One region of the Cycloclasticus sp. P1 genome, then DNA from elsewhere that is predicted to be linked to it. Evidence: predicted binding sites of a transcription regulator. Region 1 holds the regulator's gene; each other region holds the start of a gene.
The links. The regulator PhoB, encoded in region 1, activates phosphate uptake and scavenging genes when phosphate is short. The targets are predictions, from matches to a motif close to GNNTGTCATAAAACTGTCANAT.

Region 1 (7,495 bases):
TGCCTCATCGCCCATTCTTTCTAGATCACTGGTTGTTTTGATAATAGCCATTATCAAACGCAAGTCCGTTGCCGTAGGCTGCCTCATTACGATAATACTGTTGCACATTTCATCAATGTCAACATCAAACGTGTTCACCTTCAAGTCATCCTCGATGACCTCTTCCGCCATTTCTTTATCGCCCGCCAATAGCGCCTTAACCGACTTTTCAATTTGCTGAACGACTAAACCACCCATGTTCAGCACACTGCTCGTCACCTCTTCAACGTCTTCATCGAACTTATGTGAAATATGTTCCCCTGTAGTCATATTGCCCCCTTAGCCAAATCGACCACTAATGTAGTCTTCAGTTTGCTTTTGTGATGGTTTCATAAAAATGGTTTTTGTTTCATCGTACTCAATCATTTCACCCAAATACATAAACCCTGTGTAATCTGAAATGCGCGCCGCCTGCTGCATATTATGTGTCACGATGCAGATACTATATTGCTCACGAAGAACAGAAATCATTTCCTCAATCGCTAAGGTTGAAATAGGGTCTAACGCACTGGTGGGCTCATCAAATAAAATAACCTCTGGTTTTAATGCAATCGCCCGTGCAATACATAAGCGTTGCTGCTGCCCACCACTCAGACCACGTGCATCATGGCCCAATCGGTTTTTCGCCTCATCCCATAAGGCCGCATCACGTAAAGACTGCTCCACCACCTCTTGAAGCTCGGCGCGTTTTTTAACGCCAGAAAGTCTTAAACCATAAGCAATATTCTCAAAAATCGTCATTGGAAACGGTGTTGGTTTTTGAAAAATCATACCGACTCGTTGGCGTAACCGAATCAATTCTGCTTCTTTTTTCAGGTCTAAAATATTTGTGTACGTTTTGCTATCTCCATTCAAAAGGTTAATAACACCGTCATAGCGATGACCAGGGTATAAATCATGAATACGGTTCATACCACGTAGCAAAGTCGATTTGCCACAGCCGCTAGGGCCGATTAACGCGGTTACTTTATTCTTTTCAATTGGCAACGAAATAGCTTTTAGCGATGGTTCACTTGCACCACTATAAGTAAACGTTAAGTCTTTAACTTCCATCATATTCTTCATTAGTTTGCTCTCTTTTTATTGCTAGCATAACGGCCAAGCAAATTAATTATTAATACCATTGCCGTTAACAAAAAGGCCCCTGTCCAGCCTAACTGAATCATTTTATCGTCTGGCATTGTTGCAAGGTTATAGATAGACACTGTTAACGACGGGAATGTGCTCGTTAAGTCTGTTGACCAAAATTCACTCGAACCACTGGTATAAATCAAAGGCGCCGTTTCCCCCACTACCCGAGCAAAAGCTAACAAAATCCCCGTTAAAATACCGGCCTTGGCATAACGCACGACAATGTTCATCGTCACATGGTACTTAGATGCGCCAATGGCGATACCTGCTTCGCGAAGTTCTGTCGGCACAAGGTTTAACATATCGTCTGTTGTCCTAACAATAATAGGTACCATTAAGATAAACAGCGCTAAAACACCGGCCCAACCACTGGTATGCCCCGTAGGCACAACAACAATTGCATAAACAAATGTACCCACAACAATCGAAGGCGCCGACATCATGACATCGCTGAGGTCACGTAAAAACTCTGTACTTTTTGAATTACCGCCATACTCTTGCAAGTAAATACCCGCGAGAATACCCACTGGAATACCGATCAGTGTCGCTATACCAGACATCATTATTTGGCCGACGATTACATTACGTAACCCTCCCTCAATCAGGTCTTTTGTAAACACATCCCAGCTGAGTCCTTGCAAACCTTTTGAGCACAAGGTGAACAAAATCCAGCCTAAAAAAAGTAACCCTACTACTGCGGCCAAGCTGGAGAAGACAATAAACACGCGATTCATCATTAAACGCATTATTTTTTCCTCAAGAAGTAAAATTTAGCGCTCGCTATCACAATAAAGCTTAGGACAAATAATATAAGCGCCAAATAAAATAAGACAGATAAGCTCAACCCACTTGATTCTGCAAAGCTATTTGCCAACACCACTGGGATTGAGTTAGTCGGGTCGGTTACTTTTTTGGCAAATTGATACACGCCCCCAATAACAAAGGCTACTGCCATCGTTTCGCCCAACGCTCGGCCAAATGACAATATTATGGAGCCTATAATGCCCGACCGCGCATAAGGAAAAACAACATCTTTTATGACCTCTAATTTAGTCGCCCCCATCGCATACGCTGATTCTTTCAGCATATCAGGCACGGTCGTTATCGCATCTCGACTTAAAGCCGCCATAAAAGGTATAACCATAATTCCAAGTACCAGCCCCGCAACCAACAATGACACTGTATTTCCACCAAACAGAGCCGCGATGAATGGGCCAAAGTAGAACAGCCCCCACATGCCATAAATGATACTGGGGATAGAAGCCAACAACTCAATCGCTATGCCAACAGGCTTGGCGACTGCAGCAGGCGCGATTTCAGATAGAAAAACAGCAATGCCCATTGCTATAGGCACTGAAAACAACATTGCGATAAGCGTTGAGAAAACCGTACCAACAATAGGGACTAATGCACCATAAACCTCTCTCGAGGTCTTGTCTTCAGAGTCCATATCGTCATCGGTAATAAAATCTTCATCGTCGAAGATAAAATCCTCTTCATCTTCAATAAAGTCATCTTCTAAAGGTTGCTCTTTGTCCGCCTTTAATGACTCTAACTCGGCTAATTGGGCAGGCGACAACTCAAGCTTTTCTTCTTCGCCCCAACGAGATTCAAACAAAAACTTAACCCCAAACTCTTCTATCGCCGGTTTCGCTGATAAATAAAGAACCAGCGTTGTAGCCGCTAAGATAACAAAAACTAAGCTAGCGCTTAATTGAGCAATTTTTCTAAAAAATAATTCCATTACGCCCTCTGGGACAAACAAAAACCTTCTCAACAACCTCTTGAGAAGGCTTTTAAGTTAACTTGTGTTAAAGATTGCGCTTATTTTAAGCCTTTTTCCACCCAGTAGCCTTGGATTTTTTTAATCACTGCATCTGGAAGGGAAACGTAACCGACCGACTCAATGAGCTTGTTCTTTTTGGTTAATGCATAATCAAAGAACTTGATCACTTCTTTTGCATTTTCACCATTTTGAGGAACTAATGCAAACGTTGCTGTCACGACTGGATAGCCTTTTGGTGGGTATGCAATATTGGCATAAAAGTCCTTTTTAGGATCTAAGTCTGCATACACTGCCGCAGCTTCGAATGTTGCTGGCTCTGGCTTAACAAATATACCTTCGCGATTTTCAATAATAGCCATATCTAAACCATTCTTTTTAGCATCCGCGTAATCCACATAACCGATAGAAAACCCATTATTTTTAATCGCCGTTGCAACTCCAAAGTTACCTTTGCCAGCAATCCGGTTTTTAGTCGGCCATGACACTACTTTCTTAGCACCCATTGTTTCGCGCCATTCTTGGTTCATTTTGCTCAAGTAGTAGGTAAAGGCAAAGGTTGTACCTGATTTATCACTACGGTGAACAAACAAAATATCTTCATTTGGTAAAGCAATACCTGAATTATCAGCCGCTATGATAGGATCATTCCACTTTGTAATTTTGCCTAACATAATGCCAGAAATAGCGGCTTCGCTTAGTTTCATACCGCTGACGCCCTCAACATTATATGCAAAAGTCACCGCACCAATAGCTGTTGGGAATTGAATCAAACTTGCTTTTGCTAAAGAACTTGATTTTAAAGGCTTGTCTGAGCCACCAAAATCAACGTGACGAGCACTCACTTCTTTAATACCCGAACCACTGCCTGTTGGTGTGTAATTGACTTGGTTTTTTGTTTCACCGTAATAAACTTTACTCCACGTTGTATACGCAGGGTAAGCAAAACTTGAGCCCGTGCCTTCAATTTTAGCTGCGTGAGCCGCTGTCCCAATCGTTAGGCTAAGCAGTCCTAGTGCCACTATCTTTTTCATTTTCATATTTTTTCCAATTTAGTTGAATATTTGGCAAAGCGTTTGCTCTACTCTGTGCATCATTTTAGGTTTGGTATGTGGCATTATAATGAACGCAATGTGACAGTTTGATGACAGCCTTATGGGTCTATTCTTTCAGCGGGAAATACACACTGAAAACAACTGCCTTCCCCTTCTTGACTATCGATAACCAGATGCGCCTCATGCCTTTCTAACTCATGTTTTACAATGGCTAACCCTAGGCCTGTCCCAGTTTTATTTTTTATATTATTTTCAGCTACCCGGTAGAAACGCTCTGTTAATCGAGATAAGTGTCTGGCGCCTATTCCTTGACCTGTATCTTTAACAAAAAGCTGCCCCTGACCTTGCTCATTGATTGCCCAGCCAACACGAATCTCACCATTTTCATCAGAGTAATTGATGGCATTACCAACCAAGTTTCTCAACACGGTTAATAAGGAACCTTTACTGCCCTTTAAATTAAGACTCGATGGAACATCAAACACCAATGATTGCTGATGCTCATTTGCCGCTGACTTAAATTCGGACTTAATTTGTTCACATACACTGCGCACATTAACCAAGCTATTGGCTGCCTCGACTTTACCCTCTTCTAGCCGACTTAGCGCTAATAGCTCTTCGATCATGGTTTGCATTTTAATCACTTGCTGATCAACTTTACGTAGCGAAGCACCCACTTGCACATTATCCTCAGCGGTTGAAGCCAACAACATTTCCACATAGCCTTTCATGACCGTTAGCGGCGTTCTTAACTCATGCGATGCATTCGACACAAAGTCTTTTCGCACTTGATTCGTGCGCTCAACCTTAGTGACATCTCGTATCAACAATAAACGTTCATCGTCACCATATGGCAATACCCTTATTTCAATCTTTTCTGCCGACCAGCTGGTGTCTATTACAGGCGCCTCGATCACAATGGCGTCATCGCTCTTGAGATTTTTAAGAAAGTGCGTAAACCGAGGATGCCTTACTAAATGATTAATCAGTTGCCCGGTATCTTCTTTTTTTAAAATAAGTAGCTGGGAGGCTTGCTTATTGAACCACTTAATCTCATTAGACAATGAAAGAATAACCACACCATCTGGAAAAACAGAAATTAACTTTTTAAACCGTTCCAGTTGGTATTTAACACTGTCTTTTTGTGCCAGCCCCTGCATCTTAGATTGATAGATGTCTTCCGAAATTTGACCAAACAAGCCATCTTCAAACGGCAGGTCATGATCACCAGACTTCTTAGACCACCTATATAAACGTTGTAACCGACGATATTGAAAGACAATGTAAGCCAATAAAAAAAGTGCCAACACCTCGACGGGGTAACCGACTAACACACCCAAAACACCGACTGTTAAAAACCACAACAGAAAGGTGTTTCGCTCATAGTTATGATTTATATTCACGCGTTTAAATTCACCAATTTATAACCAAACCCTCTTACCGTTTGAACCAAGTCTGCACAACCCTGAGCATCTAATATCCGTCTTAAACGCCTAATGTGTACATCAACGGTACGATCTTCTACGTAGACATTATCGCCCCATACATTATCAAGCAGCTGATTGCGAGAGAACACTTTATTGGGGTTTGTAGCAAAGAAAGACAGCAATTTATACTCTGTCGGGCTCATCATCAGGTCCACCTTATTGATAGTGACTCGATGACTCGATGGGTCAATAAACAATGGGCCAATTGATATCACCCCTGTTTCATTTTCTGTACTGCTTCGTCGTAAGACCGCTTTCATTCTGGCAATCAGCTCTTGCACAGAAAAAGGCTTGGTTACATAATCGTCTGCGCCTGTTTCCAAGCCCGATACTTTATCTTCTTCCGCGCTGCGTGCCGTCAACAGGATAATCGGGATACGTTTGTTTTCTTCTTGATTCTTTAAAAACTTGATCCAATCTGGCCCACTAATTCCGGGTAACATCCAATCTAACAAGATAATATCGGGCGTCGTATCTCGCAAAGACTCTTGCGCTCTCATTACATCTTTACACCACGTTACTTCAATATTATTCGTTTGAAGAGAAAGTTGTAGCATTTCGCCAATATCCTCATCGTCTTCAACCATCAATACATTCATTGTTTCCATAAAAAAGCCATTTAAGTAAGTGTTTACAGAATACCTAATATTTATGACAACACGGTGACAATTTACAAACTACTTCTAACTTGGTTCAGAAAAAGCCCTGTCTCTAATTATTAAAAATAACAGTAACGCACTGAACCACCTTAAGGCGCCTGCGGTTTCTCAACCAGTAAACTTTTTATAATGTCCTTTTATATGAACGTCATATAACTGTCATATTATTGATTGATACTCCCCACCTATGACACATGATGAAAAACTACACTATCAATCGCTTTTAGATATATTAGCAACAGACTCACTGACTCCGCTCTTTCAGCCAATCATTTCGATGAAAGACAATAAAATTTATGGTTACGAAGGCTTAATTCGTGGTCCCTCTAATGGTCCGTTACACTCCCCCATCAACCTTTTTAACGCTGCGGCTAAATATGATCGGCTTGCCGAATTAGATTTACTTTGTCGAAAAGTAAGCATTCAACGGTTTGGCGAACTTAATTTAAATGCCCGATTATTTATTAACACCATTCCTGAAATTCTCTTACAAAAAGATTATCAGCATGGCCACACATTAAAGTATATAAAAGACTCTAATTTAGATGCTAGCCAAGTGGTTATTGAACTGACTGAGCAATACCCTATTGAAGATTATGACCTAATGGCAAGTGCAACCAAATACTATCAAGACATGGGGTTTTCCATCGCCATCGACGATTTAGGTGCGGGCTATTCAGGCTTAAGAACCTGGTCTGAAATTAAACCCGACTTCGTAAAAATTGACCGTCATTTTTTAAATGACATTCATAACGATATCAACAAGCAAAAATTTGTACAGTCTATTGTAGATATTGCAAAAGGTGTTGACTGCAAAGTGATAGCTGAAGGTATCGAGCTACGCGGTGAGTACCTACAGGCTAATGCGATGGCTATTGATTATGCACAAGGTTTTTACTTTGCCCGCCCCAATTCCAAACCAACTGAGTTATTGGATTGCTCGTTATTTTCAAGCAGAAAAAATAACTTCAAACCTAAATTTAATATAGAACGGAAAAACAATACCGCTGCAAAATTACTTTTTTATGTTAAGCCCATATATGTTCATACTAATTTTTACGACATTGGTGAGCGCTTTCAATCCTCGCCCGAGCTAACAGCACTTCCCGTTCTAAATGATGACGCTTCTATCGCAGGCATCATATGGCGGACTGAATTTTTAACTATTTATGCTAGCCGCTATGGAAAAGAATTAAACAGTAAAAAAAATGCTTTATCTTTTTTAGACATTAAGGCGCTAAAGGTAGATATTACTTTATCACTCAATAAAATTAGTCAGCACATCACCAGTCAAAACAACCTCGCACAACATGATGATTTCATCATTACCTCATCTAACCG
Region 2 (7,495 bases), 280 kb from region 1:
TTTTTTTTTGATAGGGCCCAGCCACGCCGAGGAAGTAAAACCAGAGGCGGTTATCAGTATTATTATTGATGATATTGGTTATCGTTTAGAAGAAGGCAGGCAGCTGATTAATCTATCGGCCAACTTAACGTATGCGGTTTTACCCAATGCACCAAAAGCCAGACAGTTGGCCAATCTTGCGCATCAGCATGGGCACGAAGTTATGCTGCATATGCCAATGCAGTCAACCCTTGGAGAAGCTGCCGAAGAGGGTGCCTTAGCCATTGATATGAAAGAAAAAGAGGTGGAGCAGGCCCTGTTGCAGGCGTTTAATAAAGTACCTCACGCAATCGGTATGAATAATCACCAAGGGAGTTTGCTAACACGGCATCCTGGCCATATGGAATGGGTGATGAAAACAATGCGGCAGGGAAATTATTTTTTTGTTGATAGTCGTACTGCTGGGCAGTCTATTGCCGCGCAAATTGCCGTTGAACAAGGTGTGCCCGTCCTTAGTCGTGATGTTTTTCTCGACCACACTATTGATGAAGAAAAGATTAAACAACAGTTTGATATATTGATTAAACAAGCTTTAGAAAACGGTTATGCCGTGGGCATTGGTCACCCATATCCAGAAACATTAAGTGTATTGCAAGAAATGTTACCCACATTAGCCTTACGGGGGGTGAAGCTTGAGCCTATTTCATATCAGCTTCGGAAAAGATCGGCACAAATGGTAGTGGGTAAGATCATTAACTAAATTGCACGCTGTTTCAGCAATGAACACAAAAAGTCCCTGCTGGTTTTATCAGCAGGGACTTTTTAACAAAGCATTGTGTTAATCAATGCTTATTTCGTAAATACTAATCGTGTTACTAATCTCATTAGTAACAATTAGCCAACCATGAGACTCAGTTTTTTTAATAAAAATTAACCCTTCTGGTCCAATGTCACCTTGCTTCTCAATGTTGATATAACCGGCAGGCTTTGGTTTGCGCGGATTAGAGATGTCATATATAAAAATACCATTAGCTCTTTCTAAGCCAATAAAGGCATAAATTTTACCGCGTAGCTCACCGGTAGTAATAGATTCAGGTTCAGGCCCCTTGTCGTCACTACGTCCTTCTTCCCATGGTTCATTATCAACGTTGTTATCAGCATAGGTGGCTAAGAAGCGTTCAAAGTCAGACCCAGAGTCATAGATTCGAGACCCTTTTTCATCCCAGATAGAAAAAGAGCGTGCGCCATAAGAGTAAATCTTTTCATGTGCCCCATCATTGTTTATATCGCCATTGGCAGTGGTGGTTTTTAATCGCCCCAGGTTCTCTATTTGTTGAAGCTCTCTAGCATTTTCGAATGCGTCAGGGTTTAATATTAGGTCTTCAACGCGCACTTCTTCGCTGTAACCGTCATAGTCTCTAGCATCGCCCTCATTGGCAGATAAAATGAAAGTTGAACCTTTATACTCGAAACTTGCAATAGCATCGGGTTGATACATGCCGTATGTTGGCCATGTTTGAATGTTTATTGCATTATCTTTGTTGCTGGCATCAAAGGCATTTTTATTTTGTTGATGTTTTTTGTAACCTAAGCCATAAATATCGGTGATAGTCGCTGACGCAATGTCTAGTTTTGCTAAAGCATTGTTTTCTTGCAGGCTAATCCAAGCCGTACTGGAGTCGGCTGAAACAGTAATATATTCAGGTTCTAGGTCTTGGGCAATTGACGCATCTGGGCCAAAAATACGCACGTTTTTTAATTTAGTACTGTTAAACGTATTAAAATCAGCCGTTGCAGGCATCCAAGTGTTTGTATTGATAACAGTTACCGTACCTTCAGGGTCATTTTTATACTCATCGTCAGGCTCTCCTTCGTTAGCAACAATTAAAAATTGACCGTTCGGGGTAAATGTCAGCATGTCGGGTAATGCGCCAGCTTTTATGATCCGCTGTAAATTTCCTTCAAGGTCATAGATAAGAACGTTGCCATCATCTTGTTTATTGACAGCCTCTACGGCTACAGCAACCCAATTCCCGTAGGTAGTAACACTGTTTGGGCCGCCACCAATCAAAGTCAGAGTGCTGTGCTCGGAGAGCCAGCCGTTACTATCTACATTAAGAATTTTGAGTTCATTCTCTTCGGCATTGGTGGTGTAAATCCTATTCGACACAGGACTAAAAGCTGAAATCTCGGTGCAACTTTCTTCGCCGCCACATTCCTCGGTATATTGACCTTTTTTAACGATATTAATATCAGCAAAAGAAAGTGTAGAGAATGATATGCCAAGCGTTAAGCTGACGCCGAGAGTGAGCTTTATTAGTGAATCCATTGGATGTCCTTATGCATTGAAACGGGACATCAAATGTACCAACAGGTTATGACGCTTGTGTGACGGTTAGGGGGTGTTTTAGTTACAGCCTGGCAAGGGAGCTAAGAAGCGAGCTAGTGGTGTAATATGTTTTTTTGCGTATCTTGTCGTTATTTTGATAAAAATAACGATAAGGGCAAGGCTGCTAGTTGGTAGCAGCCTGATAGAAAACGCTAAACTCATTTAATTTTTCTAAGGCAAGCGAACCAGCTTCTTTAGTTGAGAATTCAAGTGTATCGAATCCTACACGTGTTAAATAAAGAGCCTGATCGGGGAGGACATCACCAACGGCTCTGATTTCTTTGGTGTAATGGTGCTTTTCACGTAATATTTTCGCTAGTGAGTAACCACGACCGTCAACAAATGTTGGAAAGTGTATAGCGATAAGCTCAAAGTATTGTAAGTCATCTGCAAATTGTTCTGCACTTTCATCGCCTTGAACCCATAAGCCAAGATGTCCTTTGCTAGCGATTAAGGAATCTTTATTGGCATTCCAATAGGCAAGATCGATGATGTTATAGTCTGCTTGTAGAGCTTGCTCTTCGTCTAGCTTGGTCCAACGGTCTTGAACGATTTCGTTGTTTTTAATGAGCGTCATACACTTTATCCTTAAACGGTTGTAATCCGATGCGTTGCAGTGTGCTTGCAAAGTTTTCATCATCTATTCTGTTGGCTTTATAGACCTGAACAATGTCGTCAATAGCATCTACTACACCATCTTTGGCAATGGCTTTTCCAAGCCTGTCCCCTAATTTACTTTGATGGCTATCGGAACCACCTAGAGTTAATTGATACCATTGCTCGCCTTTTTTATCGACACCCAAAATACCAATTTCACCGATGCTATGGTGGCCACAGCCATTCATGCAACCAGACATTTTGAGGCTGATATTGCCAGCGTCAATGGCGCTGTCAGTAAAACGGTCAGTAATACCTTGTGCGATATCAATAGAGCTGGCATTTGCTAAGCTACAAAAATCGAGACCGGGGCAGCAAATCATATCGGTAATCGTGCCAATATTTGCTGTTGCAAGGTCATGCTCGGCTAATTGCTGCCAAAGGGCATATAAATCACTGGATTTTACATCGGTTAATGCAAGGTTTTGGTCGTGAGTGGTTCTGATCTGGCCAAAACTATATTGGTCAGCCAAATCGGCGATGAGTTCCATTTGCTGTTTGGTTACATCGCCCGGCGGACGCTTTGGTGATTTAAGCGAAACAAAGGCAATACGGTAACCGGATTGTTTGTGCGCTTTAGTATTTTGTTGAAACCACTGACGAAAAGCACCGCTATTAGCCAAGTGTTGCTCTAAAGCCTCATCGTTAGCTGTTTCGTAATTTAGTGGTGTGAAGTAACGTTTTACACGTTGAATGTTATCGTCGGTTAGCGTTAATTGACTGTCTCGGATGGAAGCCCATTCTGCTTCGACCTGTTCTTTAAAAGTATCTAAGCCTGTTTCGCGAACGAGTATTTTAATACGGGCTTTGTATTTATTATCTCTGCGGCCAAAGCGGTTATAAACGCGAAGAATCGCTTCAAGGTAGGACAAGAGGTCTTTTTCAGCAATAAAGTTGTTAATTGTTTGACCAATAACGGGGGTGCGCCCAAGTCCTCCACCAACTAAAACTTCAAAACCGATGTTGCCATCAGCATTTTTTTTAAGATGTAGACCAATATCGTGTACTTGCGTAGCGGCACGATCTTTTGGTGAACCGCTTACGGCAATTTTAAATTTGCGTGGCAGGTATGAAAACTCTGGGTGTAAAGTTGACCATTGACGAATTATTTCGCAATAGGGTCTTGGGTCTTCAATTTCATCTGCACAAACGCCGGCTAGTGGGTCTGCAGTCGTGTTTCGGATGCAATTGCCACTACTTTGAATAGAGTGCATTTGCACGCTTGCTAAGTCAGCAAGAATATCGGGCACCCGTTTTAGCTCTGGCCAATTAAACTGAATGTTTTGGCGAGTCGTAAAGTGTCCGTAGTCTTTGTCATACTTATGAGAAACGTGGGCAAGCATGCGAAGCTGTTTACTTGATAATAAGCCGTACGGTATATTGATGCGCAACATTGGCGCATGTGTTTGAATGTATAAACCATTCATAAGGCGTAAGGGGCGAAATTGTTCTTCCGTTAGATCGCCATTTAAGAACCGCTTTGTTTGATCGCGAAATTGTTCAACGCGTTCGTTGACAAGAGTTTGATCAAATTCGTTATACAGGTACATGTTATTATCGTCGCTTAAGGCGCAGTAAATTCATACTAGGCCGGTGAATATAAAGGGTTTTTGATATAATTAAAAATAATATTAACTGATATTATTATAACTTAAAAGAATAAATTGTCTAATATTAAAACAAATTCAGTGGGTATTGTTGAGCCACAAACCCTTCATTTTGACGAGCCGTTATCGTTGGAGAGTGGTAGGCTCATTGAGCAATACGATATTGTTTATGAAACCTATGGCAGGTTAAATTCGGCAGCAGATAATGCGGTTCTAATTTGCCATGCCTTATCGGCAGATCATCATGCCGCTGGGTATCATCATGAAGGCGACTCAAAGCCAGGCTGGTGGGATATATGCATAGGGCCGGGAAAAGCAATTGATACGAACCGGTTTTTTGTGGTCTCGCCCTGTAATTTGGGCCACTGCAGTGGTTCAACAGGGCCGCGAAGTATTGACCCGAAAACCTCGCAAGCTTACGGTCAAGACTTTCCAATAGTGACCGTTGTTGATTGGGTTAACTATCAAAAAAGACTGGCAGATAAGCTCGGTATCAGTCAATGGGCCGCTGTAGCGGGCGGCAGTTTAGGAGGTATGCAGGCGTTGCAATGGGCGATTCAATTTCCAGATATGATACGCCATGCCATCGTCATTGCGTCTGCCCCTAAATTATCAGCACAAAATATCGCCTTCAATGCGGTCGCGAGACAGGCTATTATGAGTGACGCTGATTTTCACGGCGGTCGTTATTATGATCATAATACGGTGCCGGCTAATGGTTTAAAGGTCGCAAGAATGTTGGGGCATATAACCTATTTATCTGATGATGCAATGGGTGATAAATTTGGTCGAGAACTAAAAAACGATCAACTTAAATATGATTACGGTGTTGAGTTTCAAGTAGAAAGCTATTTGCGATATCAAGGAGAATCTTTTGCTAACCGTTTCGATGCGAACACTTATTTATTAATGACCAAGGCGTTAGATTATTTTGACCCTGCTGAAAAAGAGGGGGGCGATTTATCTGCTGTATTTGAGAAAGTTCAAGCAAAATTCTTTTTAGCCTCGTTTACTACAGATTGGCGTTTTTCACCTGCTCGTTCCAAAGAGATTGTCAGTGCATTAACCGAGGCGGGTCGAGATGTTAGCTACTTAGAGTTTGAGTCGAATTATGGGCATGATGCATTTTTAGTGCACAATGACGACTATCTCGATGCATTTGGTGCCTATATGCGAAATATTGAGGTGTCGCCGTGAGTGAACTTAGACCCGAACTAGAAAAAATTTGCGATTGGGTAGAGCCGGGCTCTAGGGTGCTAGATTTAGGTTGTGGTGATGGTGCGTTACTCGATTGGTTGCAAAGAAATCGGCAGGTGACGGGCTATGGGGTAGAGATAGACCAACAGAATGTCTTGAGTTGTTTAAAAAAGAACGTCAATATTATTCAGACAGACTTGGATGCAGGTTTAACTGATTTTGCTGATGGATCATTTGATTACGTGATTATGACCCAAGCATTACAAGCGCTGCATCGACCAGATAAAACACTGGAGGAAATGCTGCGGGTAGGACGAAAAAGTATAGTGACGTTCCCAAACTTTGGTTTATGGCGCTGTCGCCTTTACCTTTCGCTGAAAGGGCGGATGCCCGTTTCTAAGGCTTTACCGGCTGAATGGTACGATACAAAAAACATACATTTATGTACAGTGAGTGATTTTGAACAGTTTTGTCATCAACGTTCAATGGTGATTTCTAAAAAAGGGATCATGGATTATGATCATCGACCAAGTACATTAATGAAGCTATGGCCTAATTTATTTGGCGAAGTGGCACTCTATCAACTTGATGGAAAAAAAGATGCGATTTAAAAAATACTTTTTATTACTTTTATTGTTATGCCCAACATTGAGTACAGCAGAAAATGCTTACGATTTTGGTGATTATATTGTGTATTACAACGCGTTTACTGCTGATACCTTGCCGCCACAAATGGCTACGGCTTATGGCATTTTGCGGAGCCGTTATAAAGGGGTGTTAAACCTGTCGGTTCAAAAGAAGCCCCACCCGGGCCAGTTGCCTCAAACAGTTAATGCAGACGTTAAAGTAATGGCCGTTAATCGTGCGGGTCAGTTAAAGACTCTTGAATCAAGAAGAGTAGCGGAAGGAAAGGCTATTTATTATTTGAGTGAGTTTAGAGTGTCGAACAAAGAAGTGGTGACATTTAATATCAGCCTAAAACCAAAAGGTGTAATAAAACCGCTGGAATTGAGTTTTAAACAACAGTTTTATGTTGATTAGCCAGCTATTCATCAAGGTGCCGTAGTTTTTTACGTCCCTTTAAACGTTTAGTTTAATGTGTTTATTAATCCAACTGATCAGCACAAGGACAGGGACCCCCATTAACGCGGTGATTAGGAAAAATTGTTCATAGCCAAATAATTCAACCATCGAACCAGAGTAGCCACCTAATATTTTGGGTAGCAAGGTCATCAAAGAACTAAAAATGGCGTACTGTACGGCGGTGAATGAAACATTGGTGAGGCTCGATAAAAAAGCAATGAAGGCAGCGCTAGCAAGACCAGCAGACAAATTATCAGCAGAAATCACAAGGTAAAGCATAGGCATATTGTGACCTATTTGTGCTAACAGCATAAAGAGCAAGTTAGTCAGTGCAGACAGTAAGGCGCCGATAAACAAGATTCGTATCACGCCGAAACGTAAAACAAGTAAGCCGCCAATAAAACCGCCCAGAAGAGTCATCAGTAGTCCGAATGTTTTTACCACGCTCGCGATCTCGGGCTTACTGAAGCCAAGGTCTTGATAAAAGATGTTTGAAATGACGCCTAGAACAATATCAGATATTCGATACAAGCCAACCAAAGCCAGTAGCAGCCAAGCGACTGAATAACCATAACGTGAGAAA
Region 3 (7,495 bases), 440 kb from region 1:
TCAAGTCGGTAAAGAGCTTCGTAAACTCGCCCGTAGTGTGCCTAATATAAAACTGGTACTGCTGTGTGGAGGCAAACCTTTTGGACCACAAGTCGGTTCATTAGAACATGGCGCTCATATAGTTGTTGGTACACCCGGCCGTATTCAGGATCATCTGAAAAAACGTACTTTAAATATCGGTCAGTTGAAAACCTTAGTATTAGACGAAGCCGATAGAATGCTAGACATGGGCTTTGCCGACGTGATGACAGATATCATTGGGCACACGCCTAAGTCTCGTCAAACATTACTCTTTTCAGCCACTTACCCAGATGAAATTAAGGCCATGTGCCGCTCTATTCAACGTGACCCTGTCGCCATCACCGTTGAATCAGATCATCAACAAAATGTGATTGAGCAGTTGTTCTACCAAGTTAAAAAACACGAGCGTAATAATACGTTGCTTGCACTGTTTGAGCACTACCACCCAAATACAGCCGTTGTTTTTTGCCATACCAAGGCGCAGTGTAGTGAGATGGCTGAGTTTTTACGCGAGCATAATATTGAATCATTAGCGATACACGGCGACCTTGACCAGCGTGAGCGTGACCAAGTACTGGTTCGCTTTGCTAATAATAGTTGCTCCGTACTGGTTGCAACCGATGTGGCTGCTCGTGGGCTCGATATTAAATCCATCGGCATGGTCATCAATTACGAACTGCCTCGCGATCCTGAAATTTACGTGCATCGTATCGGAAGAACCGGCCGTGCCGGCGAAACTGGGCTCGCCATGAGCTTATTTGCTGAACATGAGCAAGTGCGTGTGAAAGCAATTGAAGAATATCAACACAAACCTTGTTTAATAGATAGCCCTTTATCGTTGGACCGCGATAGTAGCTACAAGCTCTACCCGCCAATGGTTACCATTCAAATTGATGGCGGCCGTAAAGATAAAATTCGCCCCGGCGATATTTTAGGGGCACTAACCGGCGATGCTGGCTTAGAAGGCAAGCAAATCGGCAAAATAGATATTTTTGACCGCTCCAGTTATGTGGCGCTTGAACATGAGGCTGTGCGACAAGCACTGAACTACCTCGCCAATGGGAAAATTAAAGGCCGCCCGGCTAAAGCACGGAAGGTTCGCTAATTAAAACGGCTGTCTACTCTTGTATCGCGGTTAATAGCATTAACCGCCTACGTAGCGTAAACGCTTTTTAGCTTTTAGTTTATGCATATCGGTCATGATCAGCCCGTCTATACAGTGTCCAAAGTTCGCATCTACATTAAAATCAATATAGCGAACACCGCCTTCATCACATAAATCGGCGTATTGCTTGTATAAGGTTGGTACGGTGGCATTCATATGCGCTAAGTGTTCTTTCATGACTCTAAAGTCGTCACTTTGATTATTGCCAGTCAGCACATCTGCCACCTGCTTTTTTATTTCTGGCCTCATAATATAGGGCGTTCGAGAGATGGCTAAGCAATCGGCATCAGGAAAGTAATGCTGATAGAACGTCACAATCAGCGCTTTAGCTAGTTCAGGGTAAGCATCACTTAAGCTAACAGGGCCAAATAAGTAGCGTGCTGAGGGGTACTTTCTAAGATAGGCGCCAATGCCATACCATAAGTGGTCTAAGCTGCGTTTACCCCAATACTTAGGGCTGACAAAACTACGGCCAAGTTCTATACCCTGTTCAAAATAAGGAGCAACTTTCTGCATGTTATAGTCAAAAAGTTCTTGGCTATAAATGCCTCGACCCTTGTCTAAATCCATTAAGCGTTTTACTTCAGCAAGTCGGTAAGAGCCTACAATTTCAAGTTCTTGCTCATCCCACAAAATAATATGGCGATAATGCTTATCATACCGATCAAGATCTCGGCTTTTGCCTGTGCCTTCACCGACACGCCGAAAAGTCATTTCCCTTAAGCGCCCAATTTCATTCATGACCGCAGAGTCCGGTCGATAATCAAATAAGTATATTTTCTTTTCATCGGCTGTTTCGCCCAGTAACTCACCCTCTTTTAACTCATTTTTCAGGGCCTTTCGATCACGCGGGTGAATAATGGTCTGTTCTGTTTCCAGCAGGCTCTTTTTTCCTTTACCTAGCAAGTAAGCATGGCGACGAACCAATCGCGCAATTTCTTTACGTTTTAATGGCAAACTATCTATAAAACGGTATGGGATGGGAGCGCCCACCTTGAAGCTTATCGTTTTCGAGTTTTTATTAAAAACCTCATGCGCTAACAACATGCTTGATAAAGGCTTGTAGAACATTGAACTGCTATAAAAAAGAGATGAGTTCCGCGCCTTAACGTAAATTGGCAAAATAGGAGCTTGGGTTTTCTTAGCAAAACTTAAGAATCCGCTCGACCATTTTCCGTCACGTACTCCGTTCGGTCTCATTCTTGACACTTCGCCTGCAGGAAAAATAATAACGGCTTCTTCATTATTTAAACTCTGCAAAATACGCGAAATACTACTCTTTTGCGTTGATTTTCTTAAATTATCAACGGGTAATAATAGACTGTCTAGCGCCTTAAACTCCATTAACATGTCATTAACCACTATTTTTACATCGCGGCGCACCTCACCAACAAGCTTTAATAACGATAATCCATCGAGCGCACCCAGTGGGTGATTAGCAACAATAATGACGCGGCCACTGGCGGGGATATTAGCCCTGTCACTGTGTGATGCTGAGTAACTAAAGTTAAAAAATGCAAATACTTGATCAATAAAATCAAACCCCTCGTCATCTTGATGATCTTCTAGGAATTGATTCACTTCATTTTCATGCATCAGTTTTTTTAAAAAACCAACCGTTGGTTTTTTAAACCATGAGCCACGTTGCTCAAAATTTGGGAATTTTTGCTCTATTGTTTGCTCAATATTTAGCATACTGCTTAATCGTCCGTTATTTTTACTAAAATTTTCGAGGGCTAGCCAGCAAAAACGTGCTTATAAAGCATTAGCGATGGCCTCAAACCTTGATCCGTTTTCATGAAGTTTTCCTAGTTCATATCACTATTTAGTTTTTAATTTATCGCTAGAATAATCTTTGTTTATGAACGTTTTATAACAATTGCTTGACGCTTTAATGAATGCTGCAAATGCACACTCTCTGCTATAATGTTCGATTGAATGTTTCATTATGTTAATGCTCCTTATATAACTGTCTGCAAATCCCTATGTTTCAACTTATCCTTTCTCGTTCTCAAAGCCTAAAAAGTGACCTTCTTTCTGGCCTTACCGTTGCACTAGCTCTAGTACCCGAAGCCGTTGCCTTTGCTTTCGTAGCAGGGGTTGAACCCTTAGTCGGTTTATATGCTGCTTTTATGGTCGGTTTAATTACCGCGGCTATTGGCGGCCGTCCGGGAATGATTTCTGGCGCAACCGGCGCACTGGCTGTTGTTATGGTGAGCTTGGTGGCAACTCATGGGGTTGAATATCTATTTGCAACCGTTGTCTTAATGGGTGTTTTACAAGTGCTGGCTGGAGTTTTTCGCTTAGGAAAATTCATTCGCTTAGTGCCACACCCTGTGATGTTAGGCTTTGTGAATGGTTTAGCGATTGTTATTTTTATGGCTCAGCTGCAACAATTTCAATTCCTTGATCCGGTCACCGGCGAGCTTGCTTGGCTACAAGGTGAGCAGATGACATTAATGTTAGGCATGGTGGCGCTGACCATGGCCATTATCTATTTCTTACCCAAATTAACGAAGGCCATTCCATCATCATTGGCTGCGATCTTAACCATCGTTGCCATTTCTATTGGCTTAGATATGGACTTACGTACCGTTCAAGATGTGCTTGTCGATATGACTGGCGATCCGGTGGCGACTATTGCTGGCGGCTTACCGCAATTCCATTTCCCTAGCGTGCCGCTAAATCTTGAAACGCTGAAAATTATTTTCCCTTATGCACTGATTCTTGCTGCCATTGGTTTAATTGAGTCTTTATTAACCTTAACTCTGATTGATGAAATAACCGAAACGCGTGGCCGTGGAAATAAAGAATGCATTGGTCAAGGCGTTGCCAATGTGGCTACCGGTTTTTTTGGTGGAATGGGTGGCTGCGCGATGATTGGTCAAAGCATGATCAACATTAATTCTGGTGGCCGCGGACGCGCTTCGGGGATTTCCGCTGCGTTATTCTTACTCGCCTTTATTTTAGTTGGCTCATCACTGATTGAAATGATCCCCGTTGCCGCGTTAGTCGGCGTGATGTTTATGGTGGTACTGGGTACATTTGAATGGGCCAGCTTCCGCTTATTGGGCCGCATCCCAACTTCCGATACGCTTGTGGGTATTACTGTTGCGGTTGTTACCGTGCTAACTGATTTAGCCATTGCGGTTGTCGTGGGAGTCTTAATGTCTACCTTAGTGTTTGCTTGGAAACATGCCAAAAACATGCACTTTGATATTGAAGAAAAAGATGGCGTTAAGATCTATAAGCCAACTGGACCACTCTTTTTCGCTTCAATCCACCACTTTCGTGATCAGTTTGACCCCATTAACGACCCACAAGAAGTGATTGTTGATTTTGCACGTTCACGCGTGTCTGACCATTCAGGCATTGAAGCCATTGACGCCTTGGCAGAGCGGTATATGAAGCAAGGCAAAACACTGCATTTACGTCATTTAAGCCCAGAGTGCATCAAATTATTACACAAGGCTAGAAAGCTAATTGAAGTTAACGTGATTGAAGACCCAAAATATTCAATTGCTGATGATGAACTAGGCTAACAATGTTAGCCTGCCTTACATAGAGGCTTGAACGCATTTAATAATGCCGTATTCATACTCTTCATCCAAGGCCTCATAGATAGGTTTAATGCGGCCTTTTGACTCATCTTCCAAAGACTCTATAGTCATGATGATTTCTTGATATTCACTGTCGTCTAAATCGAGTACCTCTTTGACATCCAGTAGCCCTGCTTCAATTGCATCGGCTAAATGTCCATATACCGTGTTTTCTTTCATATCGCGCTGTGTTGCAATCGCCTTTATATCTAAACCCTCTTGATACAACATGAGCGTCTCATTAACCGTTGCGCTAAGCCGATTATTCAATAATTCTGCTAACGGGTACTTTGCAATTTCTGCCAAAAAAACCTGGCCATAACGCTTTATTTTTTGATCACCCACGCCACTGATATACCGCATATCGCCAATCTCAACCGGGCGCTTTTTAATCATTTCCATTAAGGTTGCATCATGAAAAATGACATAGGGCGGCACACCACTGTCTTCCGCTAGTTGCGTTCTCAAAGCTCGTAAAGCGTCCCATAACGGCTCGTCTTGTGGGCGAACAGGGCTTTTCTTCTTTTTTTCTGTTGCCAGCTTTTCTTCTTTTGTTTGCTTTCTTAGCGCCAGTTTTTGTTCACCACGTAACACTGGTCGGCATTTTTCTGTCAGTGTTAGCGAGCCATGGCTTTCTGCTTCAACATTAATAAAGCCAAGCGCTATCAACTGCCTAAAAATAGTTCGCCATTCCATCGTTGAGAATTCTTTACCAATGCCAAAGGTACTTAACTGCTCGTGCTGGTTTTGCCGGATACGGTCATCAGCCTTGCCCATTAAGACATCAATAATATAATTAACCCCAAAGCGTTGCCCTGTACGATAAATGCTCGATAAAATCTTTTGCGCCGCTTCAGAACCATCCCATTTTTCAGGCGGTGTTGTGCAATTATCACAGGCACCACATGGCTGTTCTAACCGCTCATCAAAGTAGCCTAACAAGGCTTGCCGCCGACAAGCAATCAGCTCGCAAAGCCCCAGCATAGATTCTAATTTATTATGCTCGACACGCTTATGCGCCTCATCGGCCTTGGAGTTTTGCATAAATTGTCGCAGCGTCAATACATCTTGTAGGCCATACGCCATCCAGGCATTTGCAGGCTCGCCATCACGGCCTGCACGACCGGTTTCTTGATAATACGCCTCAATACTTTTTGGTAAACTTAAGTGCGCTACAAAACGTACATCCGGCTTATCTATGCCCATACCAAAGGCGATTGTAGCGACAATAATCACCCCTTCATCGCGTAAAAAACGCTGTTGGTTTTTTTGCCTAAGCTCTTGCGATAAGCCCGCGTGATAAGGCAATGCGATACGCCCTTGTTCTGTTAACCATTCGGCAGTCGCTTCTACTTTCTTGCGTGATAGGCAATACACAATGCCTGCATCTTGCGCATGATTTTCTTGTATAAAGCGCCACAACCGTAATTTCGGGTTATTACCTTCAGAAATAGCATAGTGAATATTCGGCCGATCAAAACTATTGATGAATACCCGCGCCCCTTCAAGTTGTAATTGCGCAATAATTTCATCGCGCGTACGTTGATCAGCTGTGGCGGTTAATGCAATACGCGGCACTTGTGGAAAACGCTCATGCAGCACACGTAACTTTTGATATTCTGGCCTAAAGTCATGCCCCCATTGCGACACACAATGCGCCTCATCAATCGCAAACAAGGCAATATGACAGCGCTCCAACAACGACAGCATAATAGGGTTCAACAACCTTTCTGGCGCCACATACAATAAATCTAAAGCGCCATTTAATAATTGCGCCTCCACTTCTCGCGCCTCAGCGACATTGAGTGTTGAATTTAAATAGGCTGCTTTAATACCCAGTTGATTAAGCGCATCCACCTGATCCTGCATCAGCGCAATCAACGGCGATACAACAATCGCAGTGCCATCACGCAATACGGCTGGAATTTGGTAGCACAGCGACTTACCGCCGCCAGTGGGCATCAGCACAAAGGCATCGCGCCCTTGCTCTAACTCATGAATAATCTCACCTTGTGGCTCACGAAAAGCGTCGTAACCAAACGTTGACTGTAAAATAGATTGCGCGCGATTCATCAATTCAAGGGCTAATAAAAAATATAATTATCGCATAAACAAGCCTATCCGCAGCTAAACGAATCGGCTCACATTCAATGACATTATCAATACCAGAAGCAAATTAGGCGGTGCTTACTTGTCGTTTAAGCAGCGCTCTCAGGCTTTAGGTATAATGCCACCTTTCCCATCTGTACGACCCAAAACATGTTGAAGTTAAGCAACGTATCGCTCCGCCGAGGAACTAAAGTATTATTCGAGAATGTTTCCTTTACCGTGCACGCAGGTCAGCGCGTTGGCATTAGCGGTGCCAATGGCTGTGGTAAGTCCAGTTTATTTGCGATGGTGTTAGATAGTCTCCAGCCCGATAGCGGTGATTTTTCTATTCAATCGGGTTTTGTGATTGCACACGTTGCCCAAGAGTTGACCGCCACTGAGCAAGCGGCTATTGAATTTGTGATCGATGGCGATAAAGAACTCCGCGATATTCAGCAAAAAATAGCCCAAGCAGAAGAACAACACGACGGCCACCGTGCCGCCGAGCTGTATGCTGAACTAGAAACCATTCAAGGCTACACCGCCAACTCGCGGGCAGCTATTTTAATGAATGGACTGGGCTTTAAAGCCACCGATTTAAACAACCCTGTTACCAGCTTTT

Region 2: the regulator PhoB is predicted to act here: its motif matches at 2,355-2,376, upstream of Q91_RS00200 (choice-of-anchor I family protein).
Region 3: the regulator PhoB is predicted to act here: its motif matches at 3,046-3,067, upstream of Q91_RS10805 (lysophospholipid acyltransferase family protein).

The regions. Positions count from the first base shown of each region.
Region 1 is NC_018697.1:318,257-325,751, reverse strand. Features, by position in the region: gene phoU (phosphate signaling complex protein PhoU) at 1-309, opposite strand, end outside; gene pstB (phosphate ABC transporter ATP-binding protein PstB) at 319-1,104, opposite strand; gene pstA (phosphate ABC transporter permease PstA) at 1,104-1,916, opposite strand; gene pstC (phosphate ABC transporter permease subunit PstC) at 1,916-2,914, opposite strand; gene pstS (phosphate ABC transporter substrate-binding protein PstS) at 2,995-3,993, opposite strand; gene phoR (phosphate regulon sensor histidine kinase PhoR) at 4,107-5,411, opposite strand; gene phoB (phosphate regulon transcriptional regulator PhoB) at 5,408-6,103, opposite strand; gene Q91_RS01545 (GGDEF domain-containing protein) at 6,342-7,495, shown strand, end outside.
Region 2 is NC_018697.1:38,598-46,092, forward strand. Features, by position in the region: gene Q91_RS00195 (divergent polysaccharide deacetylase family protein) at 1-739, shown strand, start outside; gene Q91_RS00200 (choice-of-anchor I family protein) at 818-2,308, opposite strand; gene Q91_RS00205 (DUF934 domain-containing protein) at 2,493-2,945, opposite strand; gene Q91_RS00210 (nitrite/sulfite reductase) at 2,932-4,575, opposite strand; gene Q91_RS00215 (homoserine O-acetyltransferase) at 4,690-5,829, shown strand; gene metW (methionine biosynthesis protein MetW) at 5,826-6,440, shown strand; gene Q91_RS00225 (DUF4426 domain-containing protein) at 6,430-6,870, shown strand; gene Q91_RS00230 (MFS transporter) at 6,910-7,495, opposite strand, start outside.
Region 3 is NC_018697.1:2,239,602-2,247,096, forward strand. Features, by position in the region: gene dbpA (ATP-dependent RNA helicase DbpA) at 1-1,126, shown strand, start outside; gene Q91_RS10805 (lysophospholipid acyltransferase family protein) at 1,166-2,881, opposite strand; gene Q91_RS10810 (SulP family inorganic anion transporter) at 3,172-4,728, shown strand; gene recQ (DNA helicase RecQ) at 4,744-6,858, opposite strand; gene Q91_RS10820 (ATP-binding cassette domain-containing protein) at 7,045-7,495, shown strand, end outside.